Regions from separate parts of the Thermaerobacillus caldiproteolyticus genome, predicted to be linked through region 2. Evidence: riboswitches for the same ligand, from Rfam matches in the RefSeq annotation. Region 2 holds a riboswitch; the other holds the start of a gene.
What was found. Region 2 has a riboswitch for lysine ahead of ISX45_RS11625 (aspartate kinase). Riboswitches for the same ligand answer to the same signal wherever they lie in the genome.
Positions count from the first base shown of each region.

Region 1 (4,770 bases), 780 kb from region 2:
GAACATGACGAACAATGATAAAAGGAGCAACAACGGATAGCCGTGAATGTCCATAATGAAATCAGGAAAATGGGTCACATGTAAATATTTTAAAATAAACCCGTGAAGAATATAAATATAAAACGTTCTTGTGCCCAACGTTGAAATTGGTAAGCGACGATTTGGGATGAGCGCCATAAAGCAAAACATCATGAAAGCGCTCGCTCCATAAATAATCAGTCGACCTATAGCTCCTTTTTCTTCATGAACACCTAGCGTTTCATATGATTTAGAGCCGTACAACCATTCTTGCGGCAAATCAGGAAACCCGAGATGAATACAGATAAACATGCCGATTAAGGCGATTAGTGAAAATAGGCGAACACGTCGTGTCAGCAATCGTTCAAAATGGCTTTTCTGCAAGAAAAAACCCATTAAAAAGAACGGAAAAAACGTGAATGTTCGAGATAAGCTCAACCATTTTTCCGCTTCGATCATTCCGGCCCCCACGCCGAGTAACAAGGCGATCAATAGAGAAATATGTTTAGGTATATTGGCAAAAATCCATAATAATATATTCCAGCTAAACAAACTGATTAAAAACCATAAACTCCAATGCGGTGTAAAAACATCGATTTGTACCGTATCTTTTTCATATAAAAACGAATAATAAATCGAATACAATAGTTGAAAAATAAGATAAGGAAGCAATAATTTTTTCGTGATTTTTTTCAAATACCCATGCTGACGAAATCCTTTAGCAAAGTAGCCGGAAATTAAAATAAACGCTGGCATATGAAAAAAGAAAATCCAAACGTATAAGCTATGGACAAACAACTCACTATCAATATAAGGGCGGAGAAAGTGGCCAAACACGACGAGGAGCATTAAAAAACATTTCGCATTGTCGAAATAGCAATCGCGTTCGCTCATCACACCTTCCCCCATCTCTTTTTTCTATACTAATTCGAATTTTTTTTGCTTGTTATGGGGGTGATATTGCGTTGAATATCGACAGGAGGGTAAATCATGGAACACGAAACGACAGATATGACTCAATTGCTAGAAATTATCAATGCAAAAGGAGATGCAGGAGAACTCGAGCAAATTGTTCATCCGTATGTGCAGCTTATTTGCAATGATGAATTATTCTGGAAAGAATTACGGGTAATAGCAGAAGATAGTGCAAAAGATAATGAAAAGGAGGGAAATAACGATGGAAGTCATGCGCGCTAAACAAATTGCTGAGACGGGAGAAATCATTCCCGTTATGTATGAAGGAAAACAAGTATTCATCCAGCACGTTGATGAGGAACGAAAAATGGCAAGAATTTATCTGAAAGAACGGTCCGAAGAAGAAATGGAAGTTCCTGTTCGCCTTCTTCAAGAGCGGAACTAGCTAGCTTCTATTATTAGCGTGTGATATAATGAAATAGGATATGTTGAATGTGGTGATTTAGTGGATCATTGGAAAATGGAGTGAATACGATGAATATTGGATTTGGCGAAATTGCCCTTATCGTGTTTTTTGCGTTGTTAATTTTTGGTCCAAAGAAATTGCCGGAACTTGGTCGAGCAGCAGGGAAAACGCTTCGTGAGTTTAAAAATGCGACAAAAGGAATTATCGACGACGAAGAGCAAAAGGTACAAAAATAAACATGGGCTTGGTGTAGCTGTACACCAAGCCCATGTTTATTGATATAAACAATGGTATCACAAAAGCCTGTTACAAAATGAATAGACGCTTTTTAGTTTAGAAGGAGATGCCACGGGCAGATGGTGTTCTAATTGTTATTTGAATTTACATTCATGAAGCGGAACGACTTTTGTCTTTTTCGTCCATTTATACCCTAACCAAACGATAATAAATAGTGGTAAGCCAATATAAGAAACGAGAATGCCATACCAATCGATTGTTCCACCTATAAATGCAGAATAGTTTTGTCCCAAAATAACGATCGTACAAAGAACCAACGCAAAGATTGGACCAAAAGGAAACCATTTTGCTTTATAAGGTAAATCGCGAAGATCCCGACCTTGAGCAACGTAGGCTTTTCGGAAACGGTAATGGCTGATGGCGATTCCTAACCATGCGATAAACCCCGACATTCCTGAGGCATTTAACAACCATGTATAGACAACACCGTCCCCAAATAAAGAGGCCAAAAAGGCGAGCGTTCCTAAAGATGAAGTGACGATAAGCGCATTCACAGGTACGCCGCGTTTGTTTAACTTTGCTAAAAATTTCGGTGCCTTACCTTCGCGAGCTAAGTCCCACAGCATGCGAGTAGATGCATACATCCCTGAGTTACCAGCCGATAGAACCGCTGTTAAAATGACTGCATTCATGACGGAAGCAGCAAACGCAATTCCTGCCTTATCAAATACAAGCGTAAATGGGCTCACGGTTACATCGCTATTGGCAAGTTTTTCATTCGTGTAAGGAATCAATAAACCAATCGCTAAAATAGCTAAGACATAGAATAAAAGGATGCGCCAAAATACTTGGCGAATGGCACGCGGAATGTTGCGCTTAGGATCTTCGCTTTCGCCGGCAGCTACCCCTAACAATTCTGTTCCTTGAAAGGAGAATCCTGCTGCCATGAAAATTCCAAGCATCGCCATAAACCCGCCATGAAATGGAGCGTCTCCAATCGTAAAGTTTTTGAAGCCGACTGCTTCACCGCCCATAATCCCAACAATCATCAAAAAGCTCACAATTAAAAAAATGATAACAGTTGCGACTTTAATAAGAGAAAACCAATATTCAGCTTCACCGAATCCTTTTACGGATAAATAGTTTAATAGAAACATGACGGCTAAACAAAGCGCGCTCCATAAAAGCGAAGGGCTGTTAGGGAACCAAAACTTCATAATCATCGTGACGGCAGATAATTCGGCGGCAATGGTGATTGCCCAGTTGTACCAATAGTTCCATCCTAGCGCAAATCCTAAAGCTGGGTCCACAAACTTTGTGGCATAGGTGCTAAATGAGCCGGCGACCGGCATATATGTAGCCATTTCTGCAAGGCTTGTCATTAAAAAGTACACCATAATTCCAATGGCCGCATACGCAACGAGTGCTCCGCCAGGCCCTGCTGTGTGAACGGCGCTACCGCTTGCTAGGAATAAACCTGTGCCAATCGTTCCTCCTAAGGAAATCATTGTTAAATGCCGAGCCTTTAATTTTCGGTGTAACTCATTCGAGGACAGAGAATCGGAAGCAGACATTGCTTCTTTTTTCGTGACTGTCTCCATTGGTTCAATCACTCCTTTTCATTAGAATAATTGAGGAATAAAAAAGCCGTCGAAGGAGATTCGACGGCAGTGTACTCAATACCCGCACGCATCAAACCTTCCATGAAGATAGCGCTCCACGTCTGCTCCATGCAAACGTGACAGTGCTGTTCCTATTCGGCAACAGCCCCAGCTTAAGCATCCAGAGAAATGCCCAAGCTTCGGCAGCTTTTCCTTTCCAGTGAAGTCTTTGACGTCTCTGCGTCTCGTTCACCGTACTCATAAAAGCTGCGACCTCTACCTCATTGGTCTAATGAGCGTCCTATTCAGTTGTACCAATCATATTGTAAATGATTTTTGTAGTCGCGGCAATATAAAAATATTAAGAGACAAGTCTTTAAAAACAGTGCCATATATATTGAAATAGAGCGAAAAAAATGAGGTGTGGCACAAATGTTCAAAAAGATGGTTGCAATCGGTGTCGGCAGCGTTTTACTAGCCATTGGCATTAACGTTTTTTTGGTTCCCCATCACTTGTTAGACGGGGGAATCATTGGAATCGGCTTAATCGCGAAATACATTTGGCAAGTTAAAGTAGGGTTGACGACCATGTTGGTAAGCGTACCGCTTTATATTATTGCATGGTTTTACTATCGACCGTTTTTTTACAATAGTTTGCATGGACTGTTATTTTCCTCACTAATGATCGATGTATGTTCGGTGTTGCGTGGGACGGTATCGGTTGATCCGATGATCAGCTCGATTATTGGCGGAATTTTTGTCGGGACAGGCATCGGTATGATGTTACGGGAAGAGACAAGCACGGGCGGAACAGATTTATTAGCCCAATTTATCGCTAGAATCACAAATTGGAATGTAGGGATTATCATTTTTATAATGGATGCGTTGATTATTACAGTAGGGAGTTTTCTAATCGGTTCGACGTCATTTCTTCACTCGTTCATCGTTGTGACAGTCGTTGGTATTGTGACTACAATATTGACCGAAACAAAAAGATGGAGTCGCCCCATCATTTGACGTCTCCATCCTTTAATATAAGCGTTGAATCGCTGCTAGTTTTCTTGTGCCAAACTAGCGCTTGGGAAGTGACAAGCACTTCTGCCGGCGAAGAGCATTTAGCTTTGAGAGAGCTGGGATGGCGATATTTCGTCATTTATTCACAGGACGTGGTCAAGTATATAGAAGAAATTGGACGCTTCCGCTTTTCTTGTCATCGCAAGTCATTGGCAAGTTCAAGGGCGCGATATACGTTAATTAATCCGTGACCAAAATATGCATCTTTTCCGATTGGGCCTAAATCAACGGTTGTTCTTGTGATGATTTGCATAACTTGTTTGTTCGTTAGTTTCGGATTCAAAGAGCGAATAAGTCCTGCCAGAGCGGACACATGCGGAGCGGCCATTGATGTGCCAGAAAGAGCTGCATAGCGATGCCCGAGAAATGTGCTTGGAATATTCGTTCCCGGAGCCACAACATCTAAATAAGTTCCATAATTGGAATATTCAGCAGATGAGCCATCAGGATTGATTGCAC
Region 1 covers NZ_CP064060.1:1,542,359-1,547,128, reverse strand. The annotation lists gene ISX45_RS07585 (acyltransferase family protein) at 1-912, opposite strand, end outside; gene ISX45_RS07580 (hypothetical protein) at 1,009-1,215, shown strand; gene ISX45_RS07575 (H-type small acid-soluble spore protein) at 1,196-1,378, shown strand; gene ISX45_RS07570 (twin-arginine translocase TatA/TatE family subunit) at 1,468-1,635, shown strand; gene ISX45_RS07565 (amino acid permease) at 1,771-3,237, opposite strand; lysine riboswitch at 3,339-3,524, opposite strand; gene ISX45_RS07560 (YitT family protein) at 3,670-4,254, shown strand; gene ISX45_RS07555 (S8 family peptidase) at 4,448-4,770, opposite strand, start outside.
Region 1: it holds a riboswitch for lysine, as region 2 does, so the genes downstream of both, ISX45_RS07565 (amino acid permease) here and ISX45_RS11625 (aspartate kinase) in region 2, are expected to answer to the same signal.

Region 2 (4,770 bases):
GGCGCGTTATTTTAATAAAACAGTATCTGCTAATCGGCTGGTGTTAGCGGTGATGATTTTGACCGCTCAACTCATCGTCGGAGCGTTCAATGTGCGAGAACAAGCATCGCGCTTGCCAGCAACGTATCAGTTGGCGTATGATTTACAAAACAGCAATGAACGTTTCGTGTTGTATACGTGGGAAGAAACGAGGGTGTTACAATATCTTCACGTTGATTTTCCCCATAAGCAAGTGTTACATTTTTCATTTTTTTTACAGGACAAGGAGAACTATCAACATGTTAAAATTTATATGACAGATCATGTCATAAAAGGATTTCGAGCGCAAGGAATTTCTCTTGCCGGACATTTGCGCAAAGTGAAAACGTATCATTCAAGTACACTGGCGGATCCGGTATATGGGAACATCACCTTATATGAATGGATAGATTAAAATAATGGAGTGATTATGATGCATGATCACTTAAAAGAAAAATTAGCCGTACTTCCGGAACAACCGGGCTGTTATTTAATGAAAGATAAAAATGGTACGGTCATTTATGTAGGAAAAGCAAAAGTACTAAAAAATCGGGTGCGTTCGTACTTTACGGGGACTCATGATGGAAAAACGCTGCGGCTCGTCAATGAAATTGCCGATTTTGAATATATTGTCACATCCTCCAATGTCGAAGCGCTTATTTTAGAAATGAACTTGATTAAGAAATATGACCCTAAATATAATGTCATGCTAAAGGATGACAAAAGTTATCCGTTTATAAAAATTACGGCAGAGGAGCATCCTCGCCTCATCATTACAAGAAAAGTAAAAAAAGATCACGGAAGATATTTCGGCCCATACCCGAACGTGCAAGCGGCGAATGAAACAAAAAAACTGCTTGACCGTATTTATCCGCTTCGGAAATGTTCGACGCTGCCAAACCGAGTTTGTCTGTATTATCATATGGGACAATGTTTAGCGCCGTGCGTGCATCCTGTTTCCGAACAACAAAATAAAGAGATCGTCGAACAAATCGTGCGATTTTTAAACGGCGGATATAAAGAAGTGAAAAAAGAGCTAGCGGAAAAAATGATGAAAGCGGCCGAAGCGCTTGAATTTGAACGGGCTAAAGAATATCGTGACCAAATCGCTCATATTGAAGCAACAATGGAAAAACAAACGATGACGTTGAACGATTTCGTCGACCGCGATGTATTCGGTTATGCCTATGACAAAGGGTGGATGTGCGTTCAGGTGTTTTTCATTCGTCAAGGAAAGCTAATTGAACGCGACGTTTCGATGTTTCCAATGTATCAAGACCCGGATGAAGAACTGTTAACATTTTTAGGGCAATTTTATACAAAAGCGAATCACTTCAAACCGAAAGAAGTCATCATACCTATGGATATTGACGGTGAATTAGCGGAGAAGCTGCTAGAGGTAACGGTTGTTCAGCCAAAAAAGGGAAAGAAAAAAGAACTTATTGATTTAGCATGCAAAAACGCGGCAATCGCGTTAAAAGAAAAATTTTATTTAATTGAGCGTGATGAGGAACGGACGATTAAAGCGGTTGAAAACTTAGGAAAAACGCTTGGAATTCCGACGCCGCACCGCATTGAAGCATTTGATAACTCAAATATTCACGGAGCGGATCCTGTTTCCGCGATGATCGTCTTTATTGACGGCAAGCCGGAGAAAAAAGAATATCGCAAATATAAAATTAAGACGGTCGAAGGCCCTGATGATTACGAGTCGATGCGCGAGGTCGTAAGGAGACGCTATACGCGTGTGCTAAAAGAGCAATTGCCGCTTCCCGACCTTATTATTATCGATGGGGGAAAGGGGCATTTAGCCGCTGTGCGTGACGTGCTTGAAAACGAATTAGGGCTCGATATTCCGCTTGCCGGTCTTGTGAAAGACGAAAAACATCGCACATCTGAATTGATTATGGGCGATCCACCGCAAATCGTTTCATTAGAGCGAAACAGCCAAGAATTTTATTTATTGCAGCGCATTCAAGATGAGGTCCATCGTTTTGCGATTGCGTTCCATCGCCAAATGCGGGGAAAATCGCTGTTTCAATCGGTGCTGGATGATATTCCGGGCGTCGGTGAAAAACGCAAGAAAGCGTTATTGAAACATTTTGGCTCCATCAAAAACATGAAAGAAGCAACGGTGGAAGAATTACAGAAAGCGAACATTCCACTGGCGGTAGCCAAAAAAATTTATGAGAAATTGCGAGAATAATATTGTCAACGAAATAAAAGTTTGATATGATTTCCCTAAATTGCATATTCATACACTTCCGAGCGCTGAAGTGAAGATAGAGGTGCGAACTTCAAGAGTAGGCATTCTGAGGAAAATGAGTTCCGAAGACGAATGTTGAAAGGGGAGCGTCGCCGAAGCGAAAAAAGTCTCATTGCTTTTTTCGCTGGTCCTGCGTTTAAGAAATGTAGGACTGTCAAGATGATTCATCTTGGAGAGCTATCTCACTGTGTAAAGCGAACGTATTTTTTCGTTATGCACAGCAATGAGACCTCTCATTGCTGTTTTTTATTTCTATACCGAATTATTTCAGGATAAAGGATGAGGAGAATGGCTATCATTGTTCAAAAGTTTGGTGGAACATCAGTCGGTTCAATTGAACGTATTCAAAACGTAGCGAATCGAGTAGTAGAAGAAGCAAAAAATGGGAATCAAGTTGTTGTTGTTGTGTCTGCAATGGGAAAAACGACGGATGAGCTTGCTCAGTTGGCAAAACAAATTTCCAAGCAGCCAAGCAAACGAGAAATGGATATGCTTCTTTCGACAGGAGAACAGGTGAGCATCGCACTTTTAGCGATGGCATTGCATGAAAAAGGATATAAAGCCATTTCCTTGACTGGATGGCAAGCAGGGATAACTACGGAAGCGATTCATGGCAATGCGCGCATTATCAATATTGATACAGCGCGTATTCGTCGCCATCTTGAGGAAGAGGCGATTGTCATTGTTGCAGGTTTTCAAGGGGTAACAGAAAATGGAGAAATTACGACGCTCGGACGCGGTGGTTCCGATACAACGGCGGTCGCGTTGGCAGCGGCGTTACAAGCGGAAAAATGCGACATTTATACCGATGTGACCGGCGTATTTACGACCGACCCGCGCTATGTGAAAACAGCAAGAAAACTCCAAGCGATTTCATACGACGAAATGCTTGAGTTAGCGAATTTGGGAGCCGGGGTATTGCATCCACGCGCCGTTGAATTTGCGAAAAACTATCAAGTGCCGCTAGAAGTGCGTTCGAGTATGGAAAATGAGAGAGGCACGATTGTAAAGGAGGAAGTTTCAATGGAACAACATTTAATCGTGAGAGGTATCGCATTTGAAGATCAAGTTACAAGAGTTACTGTTCAAGGGCTCGCAAGCGGATTACATACACTACCAACGATTTTTACCGCATTAGCGAACCGTGGAATTAATGTCGATATCATTATTCAAAGCGTGACAAGTGCTGAGACAACGTCTGTTTCGTTTTCAATTCGAACAGAAGATTTAAAGGAAACATTACAAGTATTACAATCGCTGGAAGGAGCGAAAGTCGAGTATGAAAGCAACTTAGCGAAAGTCTCTATCGTTGGGTCCGGCATGATTTCCAATCCGGGAGTGGCTGCGCAAATGTTTCAAATATTAGCAGAGCGCGGAATTGAGATTAAAATGGTAAGCACATCGGAAATTAAAATTTCAACGGTGGTTGAGGAAGCAAACATGGTTTCAGCAGTGGAAGCGTTACACGAAGCGTTTCAACTCGATGAAGAAAAGGTACCAATCCGTTCATAAATAAAGAGAAATGAAATAAGAAGCTTGCATGTTGCAGGCTTCTTATTTCATCACTTCGTCTTTACGGTCCCATTTCACCGTAAACACAACTTTTTTTGTTCGCTTTTTTGGTTGTTCGTATGCTTCAGCAACACAGTGTTTTTGCTGTTCGATTTGCTGAGCAAGAAAACCGGCTTCTAATTGAAACGTGCATTCTTCGTTGAGCGCCAATCGTGTCGTCACAAGCTCTCCGGTTAACTCAATTTCAAGTTCATCGTTGCGTTCATTTATAACGGTTAGCGTTCCCCATCCAGCTTTGTCAAAAAACGACATCACGTCATCGAATGTTTCTAGTGGATAGCGGCGTGCCAAGTTTTTTCCAGCCCAATATAAAATATTAGGAGTCTCTTTTCCTAACAAATCAGGAAGAAGAACTTCGCGAATCAGTTCATAACCGAACCCAGAAATATGAAGATGTTGCAACGATTCATATTGCTTTTCTAACGGTAATTGTTTCACATACTTCCCCTCTTTCTAACCAACATTATAGCTAAATGGGGAAAAACGTGCATCATATTTCTTACTTTGGGAATAGTAATTTTATAAAAAAATATTGTTGTAATTTTCGAATGATTGAACATTTTATGAACTCGTTTTCTTGACGCTTCTACATTGTGGGAGTACAATGAATGTGACGCATGATTAATGGAAATGGAAGCATTTACAGTTCTATTAATCATGAAGTTCTAGATTTCGTGGATGGGGAATGCACTATTTTCATTGTCACTATCTAAAGGGGGTTTATATATGGCAGGAAATCGCGAGTTTTTTTACCGTCGACTCCATTCACTGTTAGGGGTCATTCCAGTTGGAATTTTTTTAGTACAACATTTAGTAGTGAACCATTTTGCGACAAAAGGACCGGATGCCTTTAATCGCGCGGCGGGTTTTATGGAGAATTTGCCGTTTCGTTATTTTTTAGAAATATTTGTTAT
Region 2 covers NZ_CP064060.1:2,319,931-2,324,700, reverse strand. The annotation lists gene ISX45_RS11635 (nucleoporin-interacting protein) at 1-433, shown strand, start outside; gene uvrC (excinuclease ABC subunit UvrC) at 452-2,224, shown strand; lysine riboswitch at 2,294-2,472, shown strand; gene ISX45_RS11625 (aspartate kinase) at 2,573-3,796, shown strand; gene ISX45_RS11620 (YslB family protein) at 3,839-4,294, opposite strand; gene ISX45_RS11615 (succinate dehydrogenase cytochrome b558 subunit) at 4,583-4,770, shown strand, end outside.